DNA from 4 places in the Streptomyces sp. NPDC049837 genome. Region 1 is predicted to be linked to each of the others. Evidence: riboswitches for the same ligand, from Rfam matches in the RefSeq annotation. Region 1 holds a riboswitch; each other region holds the start of a gene.

Region 1 (4,129 bases):
CAAGGCCTCGGACCACGGCGAGCACCTCACCGAGAACGAGGCCGCCGCGATGGCGTTCATCCTGCTGTTCGCAGGCTTCGAGACGACCGTGAACTTGATCGGTAATGGGGTCTATGCCCTGCTTCGTCACCCCGACCAGCGGGCCCGGCTCCAGGAGTCCCTCGCCGCCGGTGAGCACGGGCTGCTGGAGACCGGGGTCGAGGAACTGCTGCGCTACGACGGGCCGGTGGAGCTGGCGACGTGGCGGTTCGCGACGGAGCCGCTCACCATCGGCGGCGAGCGGATCGCGGCCGGTGACCCCGTCCTCGTCGTCCTCGCCGCCGCCGACCGCGACCCGGAGCGGTTCACCGACCCGGACACGCTCGACCTGGCCCGGCGGGACAACCAGCACCTGGGGTACGGGCACGGCATCCACTACTGCCTGGGCGCGCCGCTCGCCCGGCTGGAGGGGCAGACCGCGCTGGCAACCCTGCTGACCCGGCTGCCGGACTTGCGACTTGCGGTGGATCCTGCCGATTTGCGGTGGCGTGGCGGGCTCATTATGCGTGGACTGCGCACGCTCCCGGTGGAGTTCACCCCTCATGTCGGCTGACACTTCGTCAGTTCTGTGATCTTCGCGTAATCTCCGGTGCATCGACTTGTGACTGACGTTCGAATGCCGCTACGTTCACCGTCACCTCAGCAGTCACGCGAAAGGCAGCACCGCATGCGCTCCGGGAACGGCCGGCACCGACGACCCCGTCAAGCCCCCGCCATCGTCGTCGCGGCAGGGGTGACCGGATCCGCCATCGCGCTCCCGCTGCTCGGCGCGGGTTCCGCGTCGGCGGCCGACGCGACCACCTGGGACCGGGTGGCCGAATGCGAGTCCGGCGGCCTGTGGAGCGCCGACCTGGGCAACGGCTTCTACGGCGGCCTCCAGATGTCGCAGGAGACCTGGGAGTCGTACGGGGGCCTCGCCCACGCCGCGCGCCCCGACCTCGCCAGCCGCACCGAGCAGATATCCGTCGCCGAGAAGGTCTACGCCGCGACGGGCGTCAAGGCGTGGGAGACCTGCGCCCCCATCGCCGGCCTGGGCGGTGCCGCCGAGACCCCCGGGACCGACCTGGGTATCGCGCCCACCGAGACCGCCCCGGAGCCGTCCGACCCGGCACAGAGCGCCGAGCCGACGGACCCGGCCGAGACCCTCGAAGGCCCGACCGCGCCCGCCACGCCGACGGACCCGGCCGCGCCCACCGACCCGGCCGCCACACCGACCGACCCGGCCGGCACCCTCCTGCCCACCGAGCCCGCTCCGACGGCGCCCGGCACGACCCCCGCTCCGGGCACCGGCAAGCACCGCGGCGAGCCCGCCCCCGAGGGGACCCCGGCGGCCGACCCGACCGCCCCGGTCGCCCCGGCCGCACCGGAGGGCGAAAGCACCACCAAGCCCACCGATCCCACCAAGCCCGCCGATACCGGCAATTCGGGCACCGGGCGCGAAAGTGACGGTCACGCCTCCCGGGGTGGCGGAGCGTCGCGCGACCCCGGCAGCGTCGAGCCCGGCGCCTACACCGTCCGTCCCGGCGACAACCTCTGGAGCATCGCGGACGAGCACGAGGTCCCCGGAGGGTGGCCCGCCCTCTATGAGGCCAACCGGGAGACCGTCGGCGCCGATCCGGACCTCATCGTCCCCGGTCAGAGCCTCGATCTGACGGCGGATCAGCCGTAGGCGCGGCTCGACTTCGGGGTGTATGTCCACTTCTGGGTAAGTGAGACATGAATCTCTTCGCCCCAACTGGCGCATCATGGCCGCCCGAACCGCACAATCCGCCCTTCACCTGCGTAAACGCCCGTCAAGGGCAGGCGCATAAGGGCGGATTGACCCCGATGTCCGTCTTTGAACTTCGGGGAGGTCTCTGTTTACGGTCGTGACCGCTCGCCACCGCGGGCCCCATCGACCGGAACGCCGAATCCTGCCGCCGGTCGACGGGAACGGTCGTCGCGTCACGCGCCGAAGGCAGGAGCGGGGGACCCAAGGTAAGTGCCGGGCCCGGCCATGGAGACATGGCACGGACCGGCTAGGGGTGAAGCCGCGCGCCGCACCGCGGTGCCGCGCGGCCGGGCAGCTCACGCCCGAACCCGACAGCTCACCTCGCAGGCGTCGGTGAGGAGATGTCCCCATGCTGTTCTCCAGCAAGGCCAAGCACCGTCGCCCCTCCAAGGCCGCCCGGTTCGCCGCGTTCGCCGGCATCACCGGTGTCGCCGTCGCCGCCCCGCTGATGGGCGCCACGTCCGCCTCGGCCGCCACCGCCGCCGAGTGGGACAAGGTCGCCCAGTGCGAGTCCGGCGGCAACTGGTCCATCAACACCGGCAACGGCTACTACGGCGGCCTCCAGTTCTCGGCCTCCACCTGGGCCGCCTACGGTGGCACCGCGTACGCCCCGACCGCCGACCAGGCCTCGAAGTCGCAGCAGATCGAGATAGCCGAGAAGGTCCTCGCCGGCCAGGGCAAGGGCGCCTGGCCGCACTGCGGCGTCGGCCTGTCCAACGCCTCCTACGACGGCGGCGGCGCCGAGCAGGCCCAGCCGCAGCAGGAGCGCAAGGCCGAGCAGCCCACCACGCGCAGCGAGCAGCGCACCGCCCCGAAGGCCGAGAAGAAGGCCGCGCCGAAGACCGTCACCACCCCGACCGGCAAGAAGGTCGAGAAGGGCGACGGCGAGTACAAGGTCAAGGCCGGCGACACGCTCAGCACCATCGCCGCCGAGAAGAAGGTCGCGGGCGGCTGGCAGAAGCTCTTCGAGCTGAACAAGGACATCGTCGACGACGCCGACCTGATCTACCCGGGCCAGCAGCTCCACCTGAGCTGACCCCCGCGGGACCACCCCGGCCCGGCTTGCCCTTCCCCCGTGCGAGCCGGGCCGGGGTTCCTCGCTCCAGCAGCGTTACCGACCGGTAAGTTTCGTGGTGTTTCGCCCGCAATGCAGCCTGGTGAGCCCTTTTTCGTCCCAGGAGGCGGGCGTCGGCTGGTCACGGCCTCGCGGCCGGTTAGGCTCTTGCCGCAAGGCCAAAGAGACCCTGCACCGCATGCGTCACATTTTGCGTCACATCCCAGAAGGAGATGCTCGTGCCGTCCATCGACGTCGTCGTAGCCCGGGAAATCCTGGACTCCCGAGGCAACCCCACGGTCGAGGTCGAGGTCGGCCTCGACGACGGCAGCACCGGCCGTGCTGCCGTCCCGTCCGGTGCGTCCACCGGTGCGTTCGAGGCCCTCGAGCTCCGCGACGGTGACAAGGACCGCTACCTCGGCAAGGGTGTCGAGAAGGCCGTCCTCGCCGTCATCGAGCAGATCGGCCCGGAGCTCGTCGGCTACGACGCCACCGAGCAGCGGCTGATCGACCAGGCGATGTTCGACCTGGACGCCACGCCGGACAAGTCGTCGCTCGGCGCCAACGCCATCCTCGGCGTCTCCCTCGCCGTCGCCCACGCCGCCTCCGAGGCGTCCGACCTGCCGCTCTTCCGCTACCTGGGCGGCCCGAACGCGCACCTGCTGCCCGTTCCGATGATGAACATCCTGAACGGCGGCTCGCACGCCGACTCCAACGTGGACATCCAGGAGTTCATGATCGCCCCGATCGGCGCGGAGTCCTTCTCCGAGGCGCTGCGCTGGGGCGCCGAGGTCTACCACACCCTCAAGTCCGTCCTGAAGGCCAAGGGCCTGTCGACGGGTCTGGGCGACGAGGGCGGCTTCGCCCCGAACCTGGACTCCAACCGCGCCGCCCTCGACCTGATCCTCGAGGCCATCAAGCAGGCCGGCTACGCCCCGGGCAAGGACATCGCCCTGGCGCTCGACGTCGCCGCGTCCGAGTTCTACAAGGACGGTGCCTACCAGTTCGAGGGCAAGTCCCGCTCGGCCGCCGAGATGACGGACTACTACGCCGAGCTCGTCGAGGCGTACCCGCTGGTCTCCATCGAGGACCCGCTGTTCGAGGACGACTGGGACGGCTGGAAGACCATCACCGAGAAGCTGGGCTCCAAGGTCCAGCTCGTCGGTGACGACCTGTTCGTCACCAACCCGGAGCGCCTGGCTCGCGGCATCGACGAGGGCGCCGCGAACGCCCTGCTGGTCAAGGTCAACCAGATCGGTTCGCTG
Region 2 (4,129 bases), on a different contig from region 1:
GGCTGCCCCGCGCCGTCCTGAGGACGCGGGCGACGACCTGATCGCCACCCTCACGTCCACCGGCCCGGACGGCTGCCGTGCCATGACCGCCCAGGAAATCCACGAGCAGATCGTTCCGATGATCAGCGCGGGCGCCGACACCGCGACATCAGCGCTCTCCTGGGCCCGGTACCTCCTCGCGCAGCACCCCGAGGCCGAGCGGCGACTCCACGCGGAGGTCGACACCGAACTGGGCCACGGGCCCGCACGGTGGGGCGACTTGGACCGCCTGCCCTACACCACCCGGGTCCTCACCGAGACCCTGCGGCTCTACCCGCCCGCCTGGGTGATGCCCCGGGTGACCACCGCCCCGGCCCGCCTGGGCCGCGCCGACCTGCCGGTGGGCGCCTCGGTCCTGTTCTGCAGCGCCGCCGTCCACCGCCACCCGGATGTCTACGCCCACCCCCACACCTTCGACCCCGACCGCTGGCTGCCGCACCGGGCCCGGGCACTGCCCCGCGGCGCGTTCGTACCCTTCGGCGCCGGGCCACGCAAGTGCATCGGCGACCATTACGGCACGGTCGAGGCGACCCTGGCACTCGCCACCATCGCGCGCCGCTGGCAACTGGGTGTCCATCCCCGAGCCGATCCCCGCCCCGCCGCGCTGGGCACTGTCCTGACCCCGCGCCGCCTCCTGATGCGCGTCCACGCGAGGGGTGGGGTGAATGCCCACAGAAACGTCCCCACACGGCCCACCAGGGATATTGGTTAGGGATCGTGCGCCGGATGGCGTAAGGTGGTGTTCACCGACGCGGGGTGGAGCAGCTCGGTAGCTCGCTGGGCTCATAACCCAGAGGTCGCAGGTTCAAATCCTGTCCCCGCTACTGATGACGAAGGCCCGGTGCATTGCGCACCGGGCCTTCGTCGTGTTCGCGTTCCGGGACGGTGTCGCTCGGTCGGCGGACGGCGGGTCGCCGCGCGGCGCGGCTCCGGGGAGCCTGGGTGGGGCGCGGTACCGTCCGCAGCCGTGGGCGGAGCGGGCAGGAGGCCAGTGGTGGGGCAGCGAGGCCGGGACGGTGGCGACGGGCGCGGGGGTGCCCGGCGGTTCGCCCGTGCGTTGCCGGCGCTGCTGATCGTGGGGGGTGTGGTGTACGACGTGTCGACCCCGCCGCGCTTCACCGCCGTACCGCTGTTCGCCGCCGCCCCGCTGGTCGCGGCGCCGCTGTTCGCCGCCCGGACGACGCTGCTGTCGGGGCTGTGCGCGGTGCTGGCGGTGCTGTTCCTGCACCTGGGCAACGGCACCCTGGACGAGGTGCAGGCGCCGACCGAGATCCTCACCGTGGCGGTGGTCGCGGCGCTCGCGCTGCTGATCAACCGCGTGGTGCGGCGCAGTGGGGAGCGGCTCGCCTCGGCGCGGGTGATCGCCGAGACCGCGCAGCGGGCCGTGCTGCCGACGCCGGCCGAGCGGATCGGGGGGTTGCAGGTGGCGGCGCGGTACGAGGCGGCGCAGGCGGACGCGTTCATCGGGGGTGACCTCTTCGCCGTGCAGGACACGCCGTACGGGGTGCGGCTGGTGGTCGGGGACGTGCGGGGCAAGGGCATGGGCGCGGTCGAGGCGGTGGCGGTGGTCATCGGGGCGTTCCGGGAGGCGGCCGAGCAGGAGAGCTCGCTGGAGGGTGTGGCGCAGCGGCTGGAGCGGGCGCTGGCGCGGGAGGGGACGCGGCGGGACGGGCTGGACGCCTTCGAGGGGTTCACCACGGCGGTGCTGGCGGAGGTGCCGCGCGGGGAGGCCGTGGTGCGGGTGGTGGACCGGGGGCACCCGGAGCCGCTGATGCTGTACGCGGACGGGCGCGCCGAGCTGCTGGAGCCGGCCGAGCCCGCGCTGCCGCTGGGCATGTCGGACCTGGGGACGTGGCCGGACCGGGCGTACGAGGTGCCGTATCCGGCGGGGGCGACGCTGCTGTTCTACACGGACGGGCTGTCCGAGGCCCGGGACGCGGACGGGGTCTTCTACGATCCGGTCGCGCGGCTGTCGGGGCGGCTCTTCCCGGGGCCCGACGCGATGCTGGACGCGCTTGTGAGCGACGTACGGCGGCATACGGGTGGCGGGGCGACGGACGACCTGGCGCTGCTGGCGGTCACCCGGCCGGCGGAGGGGCAGCCGGAGCGGCGCAGGACGATGCCGGTCGTGCCGTAGCGGCGTCCACCGCGCCAGCGACTGTCGGCACGGTGCGTAGTCGATGCGTGTCACTCCGCATAACATATGACACACCGTCAGTACTACTGTGGCCGGCGAACCTTTCTGATGTGCGGTCAACTCGCCCCGTTGTGCCCGATTGTGGGCCGGTAGATCCCGGGGCCGTCCAGTTAATGATCAGTAGGAACGGCTTGGAATCCGGAGCCCGCGTCTATTAACGTTCGATAACGCAGCGCGGTCGTCCCAGCCGTCGCAAGAGACGGCACCGTGCGCGTGCGCCGAATCCCGTGAGGGAACCGGGGAACCACCTTTTGGGGTGAATCGGGCTGAACCAGGCCCGTAGGAGACCTTCCTGCTCCGAACCCGTCAGCTAACCCGGTAGGCGAGAAGGAAGGAAAGGAGTGCGCCTCCGTGGCGTCCAACAGGCCTGCCCCCGAAGCTCCGTACGGCTCGATCGCCTCGTTCAACACTTCGGGTGTCCCGGACGCCGCCCCCGTAAACGGGCAGTGGGAGGAATGGAACCCCACCGAGGAGACCGTCCGCCCCGTCCGCGGCCGGCACCGCATCGCCAAGCAGCGCGGCGGCCTCGCCCGTAGCTCCACCGTCCTCGGCGTCGGCGTGATCGCGGCGGTCGGCGCGGGTGGCATGGCCACCGCGCAGGACAAGCCCGCGGTCTCCATATCCCTGCCCGACGTCGTCACGGACAACCTGCCCGACGCCGAGTCCCTGCCCGGCATCGGCTCCCTGATGTCCGACGACTCGGACTCCGGGGACTCCGGCGAGGCGGGCACCACGGACAGCGGGCCGCTCACCGCCGCGTCCCTCACCGGCTCGGCCGACGCCACCGCGCAGCAGAGGAGCGGCGCCGACGCGGGTGAGGCCCTGCGCGCCCGCATCCTCCAGCAGGCCGAGCAGCAGCAGGCGTCCGCCGACGCGGAGGCGAAGGCCGCGGCCGAGGCGGCCGCCGCCGAGCAGGCCGCCGCGGAGGCGAAGGCCCAGCAGACCGCCGCCGAGGAGCTGGCCGCCAAGCAGGCCGCCGAGGAGAAGGCGAAGGCCGAGGCCGAGGCCGCCGCCAAGGCGAAGGCCGCCGAGGAGGAGCGGCTGGCCAAGCTCGCCGGGAGCTGGTCCCTGCCGACCTCCTCGTACACCATCACCTCCACCTACGGCCAGGCCGGCAACATGTGGTCCTCCGGCTACCACACCGGCCTCGACCTGGCCGCGCCCACGGGCACGCCCGCCAAGGCCGTCCACGGCGGCACCATCAAGTCGGCCGGATGGTCCGGCTCGTACGGCTACCGCATCGTCCTGGAGCTGGAGGACGGTACCGAGGTCTGGTACTGCCACCTGTCGTCCATGACGGTCGGCGCCGGGCAGACGGTCGCCACCGGCGAGACCATCGGACGCGTCGGCGCCACCGGCAACGTGACCGGGCCGCACCTGCACCTGGAGGTGCACACGCCGGGCGGCGACGGGATCGACCCGCTGGCGTGGCTGCGCGGCAAGGGCCTCACCGTCTGAGCACCCGCTCCTCGAACCTCGTACCCCTCGTGCGCCTCGTACTCCGGCGGCTCTGGCGGCACACCCCCCGACGCCAGGGCTGCCGGGCCTAGGCCGTTTCCTAGTACCGGTACGGGTTGTAGCCGCCGTAGTTCAGATGCGGGGGCGGCGTCCACACCCGGCCGGTGGCCTGCGCCGCGTACGTCAGCGCGGGCCCGGCTATCTCCTTGCGCTGCCACAGGTGGTGCAGCAGCTCCTGCTCGCGCGCGATGAAGTCGTGGCCGACCACGCCCCGGCGGGCCCGGTGGCGAAGGAACGCCAGCGACGTCGCGAACGCCTCGTACTCGCCGACCGCGCGCGCCGCCGCCGGGCCGAAGCAGCGCGCCGCGTACCCACGGGCCAGACCCCGCGCCCGCATCGAGGACAGCGCCAGCGGCTCGGCCGGGCTGAGCCAGC
Region 3 (4,129 bases), on a different contig from region 1:
GCGGGTCGGTGGAGGCCTGGAGCTCGGCGAGGTATCCCGTCCGCTCCAGGACGGCCTCCAGGACCACCGCCGGTCCGGCACCGGACTCCACGACGGTCCGCAGCTCGTCCATCAGCGTGTTGAACCGCTTCACGGCGTTGGCCGAGCGCGCCGCCATGCCGTACGCCTCGTCGACGCGGCGCAGCGCCTGCGGGAAGGTGATCCTCTCGCGCAGCGCCAGCGCGTCGATCATCGCCTCGGCGCGCTCGCCGATGCCGCGCTTGGGGACGTTGAGGATGCGGCGCAGCGGGACGTTGTCCTCGGGGTTGGCCAGCACGCGCAGGTACGCCAGCACGTCCCGGACTTCCTTGCGCTCGTAGAAGCGGACGCCGCCGACGACCTTGTACGGCAGGCCGACGCGGATGAAGATCTCCTCGAACACACGGGACTGGGCGTTCGTCCGGTAGAAGACGGCGACGTCGCCGGCCTTCGCCTCGCCCGCGTCCGTCAGCCGGTCGATCTCGTCGGCGACGAACTGCGCCTCGTCGTGCTCGGTGTCCGCGACGTACCCGATGATGCGGGCGCCCTCGCCGGCGTTGGTCCACAGGTTCTTGGGGCGGCGGCTCTCGTTGCGCTCGATCACCGCGTTGGCGGCGGACAGGATCGTCTGCGTGGAGCGGTAGTTCTGCTCCAGCAGGATGGTGGTCGCGTCCGGGTAGTCCTCCTCGAACTGGAGGATGTTGCGGATGGTCGCGCCACGGAAGGCGTAGATCGACTGGTCGGCGTCACCGACGACGCACAGCTCGGCCGGGTCCAGGTCCTCGTACCCGGTGCCGACCAGCTCGCGGACGAGGGTGTACTGGGCGTGGTTGGTGTCCTGGTACTCGTCGACGAGGACGTGGCGGAAGCGGCGGCGGTAGTGCTCGGCGACGTCCGGGAACGCCTGGAGCAGGTGGACCGTCGTCATGATGATGTCGTCGAAGTCCAGGGCGTTGGCCTCGCGCAGCCGCGCCTGGTACATCCGGTACGCCTCGGCGAGGGTCTTCTCGAATCCGTCGGCGGCCTGGTCGGCGAATGTCTCCTCGTCGATCAGCTCGTTCTTCAGGTTCGAGATCTTGGCGCTGAAGGACTTCGGCGGGAACTTCTTCGGGTCGAGGTCCAGGTCGCGGCAGACCAGCGACATCAGCCGCTTGGAGTCGGCGGCGTCGTAGATCGAGAAGGACGACGTGAAGCCGAGCCTCTTCGACTCGCGGCGCAGGATGCGGACGCACGCGCTGTGGAAGGTCATGACCCACATGGCGTTGGCGCGCGGGCCGACGAGCTGCTCGACGCGCTCCTTCATCTCACCGGCGGCCTTGTTGGTGAAGGTGATCGCCAGTATCTGGCCCGGGTGGACGTGGCGGGTGGCCAGCAGGTGGGCGATGCGGTGGGTCAGCACCCGGGTCTTGCCGGATCCGGCACCGGCGACGATGAGCAGCGGCGAGCCGGTGTGCACGACGGCGGCGCGCTGCTGGTCGTTCAGCCCCTCCAGCAGCGCGGCGGGGTCGACGACGGGGCGCGGGGCGCCGTCGCGGTAGTGCGTGTCCCGCGGCGGGGGCACGTCGAAGCGGTCCCCGAAGAGGTCGTGCGGGACCTCCTCCGCGGCCGGGGCGTCCCCGGGGCCCTCGGAGTCCTCGGGCGGCGGCGGGGGCTCCTCGGAGGTGTGGTTCCGGAGGTCCGCCAGGAAGCTGTCGTCAAAGAGGCTGCTCATCGCCTATCGAGTCTAGGCCGCCCCACTGACAGCCGTGGACGAACCGGCCGACAGCCGTGGACGTACCCGAAACAGGCCCGATTCGTCACCCTCCGTACCGAGTCGGCGACATCACGCCAAGGTCACGAAAACGTATCGGGCATATCGAACATCATCCTTCACAGCACCACCACAGGTTGGCTAGCGTGCTCGCCCAAGCGGTCCGTTCTCTCATCGGCGAACCACGCCAATCGGATCGCCCACGCCGAATTCGTGCTGCTCTCATGGCAGTTCGGAACCGGGGACCCATCACGTACGACCGAGGTGAATCGGCCCGCAGCCCCTCGGGCACGGCCGTAGGGCACCTTCCGTTCCGCCCGAACCTGACAGCTAACCCGGTAGGCGGTCCACGGAAGGAGATGCCGGCCTTGGCGTCGCATCGCAAGCCGCGCGCATCGCGCACCTTGCAGACCCTGCATGCCCACTCCCCCGCCGTCGGCGTCACGACGGCCGCCGCCCTGGCCTCGGTCACGCTCCTGTCGTCACAGAGCGCGACCGCCGCGCCGGCCGCACCGGCCGCGCCCGCGAGCGACCCGGACCGGGGCCCGACGGCCGAGGAGGTCCGGAGAAAGGTCGACGACCTCTACCGCCAGGCGGGCACGGCGACGCAGCAGTACAACAAGGCCAAGGAGGCCACGGACCAGCAGCGGCGCGAGGTCGGCGGGATGCTCGACGAGGCCGCTCGGCGAACGGAAGCGCTGAACGAGTCGCGCCGCACCCTCGGCAGCTACGCGGCCGCCCAGTACCGCTCCGGCGGGCTGGGCCCGACCGCGTCGCTGGTCTTCTCGGACAGCCCGCAGGCGTTCGTGGACCAGGCGCAGCTCATGGACCGGCTCACCGAGCGGCAGCACGAGACACTGACCGATTACCGGACGCAGCAGGCCGAGGCCGCGGAGCAGCGGGCGGAGGCGACGCGGCAACTGGAGTCGCTCAGCGCCTCGCAGGCCTCACTCCGTACCACCAAGCAGACCGTGCAGCGGCAACTGAGCGAGGCGCGGGCGCTGCTGGCGCGGTTGACGGCCGAGGAGCGGGCGCGGCCGGCCGAGCTGGAGCGCGAGCGGGAGGAGGAGGCCCGCCGCCGGGCCGAGGACAAGACGCGGGCCGAGGAGAAGGCGCGGGCGGAGGAGAAGGCGCGGGCGGAGGCGGAAGAGGCCCGGAAACGCCACGAGGAGCGGCAGCAGGAGGACCGGCAGCCGGAGGGGGACGGCGGCTACACCGCGAAGGCCGGCAAGGTCCTCGCCTTCGCGGAGGCACAGATGGGCAAGCCGTACGTGTGGGGGGCGACCGGCCCGAGCTCGTACGACTGCTCCGGGCTCACCCAGGCCGCGTGGCGGGCGGCGGGCGTCGACCTGCCCCGTACGACGTGGGATCAGGTGAAGGCCGGCACGAGGGTCGCCACGGAGGACCTGCGCCCCGGCGACCTGGTGTTCTTCTACGACGACATCAGCCACGTCGGCATCTACAAGGGCGACGGGAAGATGATCCACGCCCCCAGGCCCGGTGCCAACGTCCGCGAGGAGTCCATCTACTACATGCCCATCCACAGCAGCGTGCGCCCGGCCTGACAGGCCGGGCGCTTGCGAGCCGGGTCAGGTCCAGACGGTGGCGATGAAGATGTTCGCCATCGTCAGGCCGCCCACGGCGCCGAAGACCGCCTTGTCGACCCGTTCCTCGTCCCGCTTGACGTAGACCAGGCCGAGGATGACCACCAGGATCGCCAGCTTCACGCCGATCTTGATGTTGTTCACGGTCTGGTCGTCGGCCTGGTTGAGGCCGACCAGGATCACGCCCGTGACGAGCATGGTCAGGGCCCCGTGCAGCATCGCCGGGCCGAAGCGCGCCGTACCCTCGCCCATCGCCTTCATCTGGGTCATGAAGCCGCCCAGGAGGGCGGCGATACCGATGATGTGCAGCGCGACGAAGACATTGATGAGTACGTCCATGGGGCGGAGCCTAGCCGGGGCAATACCACCGGCTGCCGGTCAGGGTTGCCTCATTCGTCGCATCGGTCACGACTGATACGGAATGTGGGATTCCGAGCGAGTGTCTTCTGTCGGATCCGCTCCCTGAACCCTCACCTGCGGCCAACTGCGGTCATGCCACCGCCCGGCCGTGACCCCCAGGTTTAGCGTCCTCCCCCAGGCGCCCCCAGGCTCCACCCGAAGGGAAGTGACCGTACCCGTGGCAGCGCACCGGAAACCCAGGCAGCACCCTCTGAGCGGCCGCACGGCCGTCACCCTCGCGCTCGCCGGGGCGGCCACCGCCACCGCCTTCGAGGGTTCCGGGCACGCCGAGCCCCACCTCACGCCCGCCCAGGTGAAGGCGAGGGTCGACCGGCTGTACCAGGAGGCCGAGGAGGCC
Region 4 (4,129 bases), on a different contig from region 1:
CCCGACCGGCCGCCGGGGCCCCGTGGAGGCCGGTTCGAGCACCCTGTGGGACATGAGAGACTGGGTTCGACCACTGGTCTAGACAACCGCCGAGACTCGAAGGGCAACACCATGGCTGAGCGCCGCGTCAACGTCGGCTGGGCCGAGGGCCTGCACGCCCGCCCCGCCTCCATCTTCGTCCGTGCCGCCACGGCCGCCGGCGTCCCCGTGACGATCGCCAAGGCAGATGGCAACCCGGTCAACGCCGCGTCGATGCTCGCGGTGCTGGGCCTGGGCGCGCAGGGCGGCGAGGAGATCGTGCTCGCTTCGGACGCCGAGGGCGCGGACGCCGCCCTGGACCGCCTGGCGAAGCTGGTCTCCGAGGGCCTCGAGGAACTCCCCGAGACCGTCTGACCCACCCCCAGTCGCTTCACGGAGCCGTACCCCCGGAAACGGGTGGTACGGCTCCGCTTTTATGGCCGCGAGGTCCGCCGGTACGGGTTTCGCCCCCTGGTGTTCCGCCCCGTGGTGTTTCGCCCCACGGGGTTTCGCCGCACGCTTTCAGGCGCCTCCCGCATTTCGGCGCGGGCAGCCCTTTACCGCACGCGGCCTTTTCGGGCATGCGAATTCACGGGGCACAATTCCCCCGCCTTTGTATACGGTGCCGGTGTTAATTGCGGGCGCTCGCGGTGTTTACGGGGTGTTGCGAAGTCCTCACACGGCCGGCCGGCCGCTCGGGCCGCTCCGGGCGGCGCAGCCGGTGGGAGGACAGCGAGCGTTCGACGTGCAGGGTGGTGAGCGCGCGGGCGCGGTCGGCGTCGCCGCGCGCGACGGCGTCGACGATCGCGCCGTGCTCGGCCCACGCCTCCGCCGGCCGGGCCGGCTGATCGACCGCGTACATCCAGGCGATCTTGTGCCGGAGCTGGGTGAGCAGCGCCGTCAGCGCCGGGCTGCCGGACGCCTGGGCGAGCGTCTCGTGGAACCAGCCGTCCAACGAGCGCAGGTCCTCCCGCTGGCCGCGGCGCGCCCGCTCCTGGCCCAGCCTGACCAGCCCCCGCAGCACCTTCAGGTGCGCCTCCGTGCGGCGCTGGGCGGCCCGCGCGGCGCCCAGCGGCTCCAGCAGCGTACGCATCTCCAGCAGGTCGGCCGCCTCCTGCTCGGTGGGCTCGGCGACGCACGCGCCGACGTGACGGCGGGTGGTCACGAAGCCCTCCGACTCCAGGGTCCGCAGCGCCTCGCGGACCGGGACGCGCGAGACTCCGTAGCGTCGGGCGAGCTGCTCCTCGGTGAGCCGGCTGCCCCGCTCGAACACACCGGTGACGATGTCGTCGCGGATCGCCGTGCATACCGAGTGCGCTGGAATGCGCATACCAGAACCCCCAACTTAATCCGCGCGAAACTCACCCGCTCGACGTCTGTCCAGTGACTCTATTGCAGGGGACCGGAATTTCCGATAGCCACCCTGAATCCATGGAGTTCTTTTTGGCCAGGAGGACCCGGCCAGGAGGACCCGGCACGGCGAAGGCCCCGGTTCGCGTGCCGAACCGGGGCCTTGCCTGACGAACAGGAGGGTCAGACGTTGACGCCGTGCGAGCGGAGGTAGGCGACCGGGTCGATGTCCGAGCCGTACTCGGCGCTCGTCCGGGCCTCGAAGTGGAGGTGCGGGCCGGAGGAGTTGCCGGTCGAGCCCGACAGGCCTATCTGCTGGCCCGGCATGACGGTCTGGCCGGCCGAGACGCTGATGGAGGACAGGTGGCCGTACTGCGTGTACGTACCGTCGTTCATCCGGATCACTACGTTGTTGCCGTACGCGCCGCCCCAGCCCGCCTCGACGACGGTGCCCGCGCCCACGGAGACCACGCGGGAGCCGGAGGCGGCGTGGAAGTCGATGCCGGTGTGGCTGCCGGAGGACCACATGGCGCCGCCGGTCTGGTAGCCGGTGCTGACGTACGTGCCGGCGACCGGAAGCTGGAAGGCGTTGAGCCGCTTGCGCTCGGCCTCGCGGTCGGCGCGCTCCTTGGCCTCGCGGGCCGCCTGCACCCGGATCTCGGCCTTGCGCTTGGCCTCCGCCTCGGCCTTCGCCTGGGCGGCCGCCTTGGCGGCGGCCTCCTGGGCCTCCAGCTCCTGGGCCTCGGCCTGGGCGTCGACCTGCGCGGCGAGCGTGTCGGTGATGACGGCCTGGTTGAGGCCGGTGTCCTCGAGCGAGAGGGGTGCGGCGTCCGGGTTGGCGGCGAGCGCCGGGGAAGCGAGGGTTCCGATGACGCCGGTGGTGGCGAGGGCCGCGACTCCGGCGACGTGTGCGCTCTTACGGCTCAGGCGGCTCGGGGCACGGTGCTTCCCGGTGGCACGGGTGAACGCCATGAAGTGGCTGGTCCTTTCCTTCCTTCTCGCCTACCGGGTTAGCTGACGGGTTCGGAGCAGGAAGGTCTCCTACGGGCCCCTCCGCAACGGGTGCGAAGGCGTCCGATTCACCCCAGGGACTGCGTGGGTCCCCGGCTCCCCAGGCTCGCGCCTGTTGGGGACTCGGCGATGGCTGTCCGGTGCCGCGGGTGCGGCGGGTACCGGTCGGACAGCGCATCAGACGCTAAGCGGCCGATCTTTCAATCACCAAACAGACACGGTTTTTTGTAGCGCACGCCACAGGGCAGACACCGAATCTCCGCAACAAAGCGGACATACGGGCGGACCCCGGCATCGAGCGATGCCGGGGTCCGGTGAGCGGCCGCTCGTGAGAGAGGAACCGCGTCGACTCGTATGAGCGGAAACCGCGTCAATCAGCCGGTGACGACTGTCACTTCACCGATTCCGAGCGCCTCGACGGGCTCCTTGATCTGTGCCGCGTCACCGACGAGGACCGTGACCAGACGGTCCGTCGGGAACGCGCTGACGACCGCCGCGGTGGCCTCCACGGTGCCCGTCTCGGCCAGCCGGGCGTACATCTGGGCCTGGTAGTCGTCCGGGAGGTGCTGCTCGACCTGGTCGGCGAGGGTGCCCGCGACGGCGGCGGCCGTCTCGTACTTGAGCGGGGCGACGCCCACCAGGTTCTGCACGGCCGTCTCGCGCTCGGCGTCGGTCAGGCCCTCGGCGGCGAGGGTGCGCAGCACCTTCCACAGGTCGTCGAGCGCCGGACCCGTGTGGGGTGTGTCGACGGAGCCGCTGATGGCGAGCATGGCCGCGCCGTTGCCCTCGGGGCCGGAGCGCAGCACCTGGCCGAAGGCACGTACGCCGTAGGTGTAGCCCTTCTCCTCGCGCAGGACCCGGTCCAGGCGGGAGGTGAGGGTGCCGCCCAGGCAGTAGGTGCCGAGCACCTGGGCCGGCCAGACCCGGTCGTGCCGGTCCGGGCCGATACGGCCGATGAGGAGCTGCGTCTGCACGGCGCCGGGGCGGTCGACGATGACGACGCGGCCGGTGTCGTCGGCCGTCACGGGCGGTACGGGGCGGGGCTCGGCCATGTCGCCGGTCCAGGCGCCCAGGGTGTCGGCGAGCACCGCGTCGAGGTCGACGCCGGTGAGGTCGCCGACCACGACCGCGGTGGCGGTGGCGGGGCGGACGTGCGCCTCGTAGAAGGCGCGTACGGCCGAGGCGTCGATCCGGGCGACGGTGTCCTCGGTGCCCTGGCGGGGGCGCGACATGCGGGACGTGGCCGGGAACAGCTCCTTGGAGAGCTGCATGGCGGCGCGGCGCGAGGGGTTGGCGATCTCGTGGGGGATCTCGTCGAGCCGGTTGCGGACGAGGCGCTCGACCTCGCTGTCGGCGAAGGCGGGCGCGCGCAGGGCCTCGGCGACCAGGCCGAGGGCCTTGGCGAGCCGGGAGACCGGGACTTCGAGGGAGATCCGTACGCCGGGGTGGTCGGCGTGCGCGTCGAGGGTGGCGCCGCAGCGCTCCAGCTCGGCGGCGAACTCCTCCGCCGAGTGCTTGTCGGTGCCCTCGGACAGGGCTCGCGCCATGATCGTGGCGACGCCGTCGAGGCCCTCCGGCTCCGCCTCCAGCGGGGCGGCGAGGAAGATCTCGACGGCCACGACCTGCTGGCCGGGGCGGTGGCAGCGCAGCACGGTCAGGCCGTTGTCCAGCGCGCCCCGGTCGGGGGCGGGGAAGGCCCACGGCTTGGCGGTCCCGGGGCGGGGCTGCGGGTGGAACTCCATGGACGTCA

What was found. A riboswitch is a leader RNA that binds a small molecule or an ion and turns the genes downstream of it on or off. The one in region 1 is predicted to bind cyclic di-AMP.
Positions count from the first base shown of each region.
Region 2: it holds a riboswitch for cyclic di-AMP, as region 1 does, so the genes downstream of both, AB0J57_RS11445 (M23 family metallopeptidase) here and AB0J57_RS15385 (transglycosylase family protein) in region 1, are expected to answer to the same signal.
Region 3: it holds a riboswitch for cyclic di-AMP, as region 1 does, so the genes downstream of both, AB0J57_RS24975 (C40 family peptidase) here and AB0J57_RS15385 (transglycosylase family protein) in region 1, are expected to answer to the same signal.
Region 4: it holds a riboswitch for cyclic di-AMP, as region 1 does, so the genes downstream of both, AB0J57_RS20845 (M23 family metallopeptidase) here and AB0J57_RS15385 (transglycosylase family protein) in region 1, are expected to answer to the same signal.

Region 1 is NZ_JBFAMP010000005.1:108,369-112,497, reverse strand. It holds gene AB0J57_RS15395 (cytochrome P450) at 1-592, shown strand, start outside; gene AB0J57_RS15390 (transglycosylase family protein) at 773-1,708, shown strand; cyclic di-AMP (ydaO/yuaA leader) riboswitch at 1,979-2,155, shown strand; gene AB0J57_RS15385 (transglycosylase family protein) at 2,160-2,846, shown strand; gene eno (phosphopyruvate hydratase) at 3,104-4,129, shown strand, end outside.
Region 2 is NZ_JBFAMP010000004.1:16,166-20,294, reverse strand. It holds gene AB0J57_RS11460 (cytochrome P450) at 1-751, shown strand, start outside; tRNA gene AB0J57_RS11455 (tRNA-Met) at 790-863, shown strand; gene AB0J57_RS11450 (PP2C family protein-serine/threonine phosphatase) at 1,034-2,176, shown strand; cyclic di-AMP (ydaO/yuaA leader) riboswitch at 2,443-2,576, shown strand; gene AB0J57_RS11445 (M23 family metallopeptidase) at 2,630-3,694, shown strand; gene AB0J57_RS11440 (PrsW family intramembrane metalloprotease) at 3,795-4,129, opposite strand, start outside.
Region 3 is NZ_JBFAMP010000009.1:274,892-279,020, reverse strand. It holds gene pcrA (DNA helicase PcrA) at 1-1,729, opposite strand, end outside; cyclic di-AMP (ydaO/yuaA leader) riboswitch at 1,962-2,129, shown strand; gene AB0J57_RS24975 (C40 family peptidase) at 2,128-3,333, shown strand; gene AB0J57_RS24970 (hypothetical protein) at 3,358-3,711, opposite strand; gene AB0J57_RS24965 (NlpC/P60 family protein) at 3,950-4,129, shown strand, end outside.
Region 4 is NZ_JBFAMP010000007.1:163,089-167,217, reverse strand. It holds gene AB0J57_RS20855 (HPr family phosphocarrier protein) at 112-393, shown strand; gene AB0J57_RS20850 (GntR family transcriptional regulator) at 650-1,348, opposite strand; gene AB0J57_RS20845 (M23 family metallopeptidase) at 1,552-2,340, opposite strand; cyclic di-AMP (ydaO/yuaA leader) riboswitch at 2,353-2,518, opposite strand; gene AB0J57_RS20840 (pitrilysin family protein) at 2,754-4,121, opposite strand.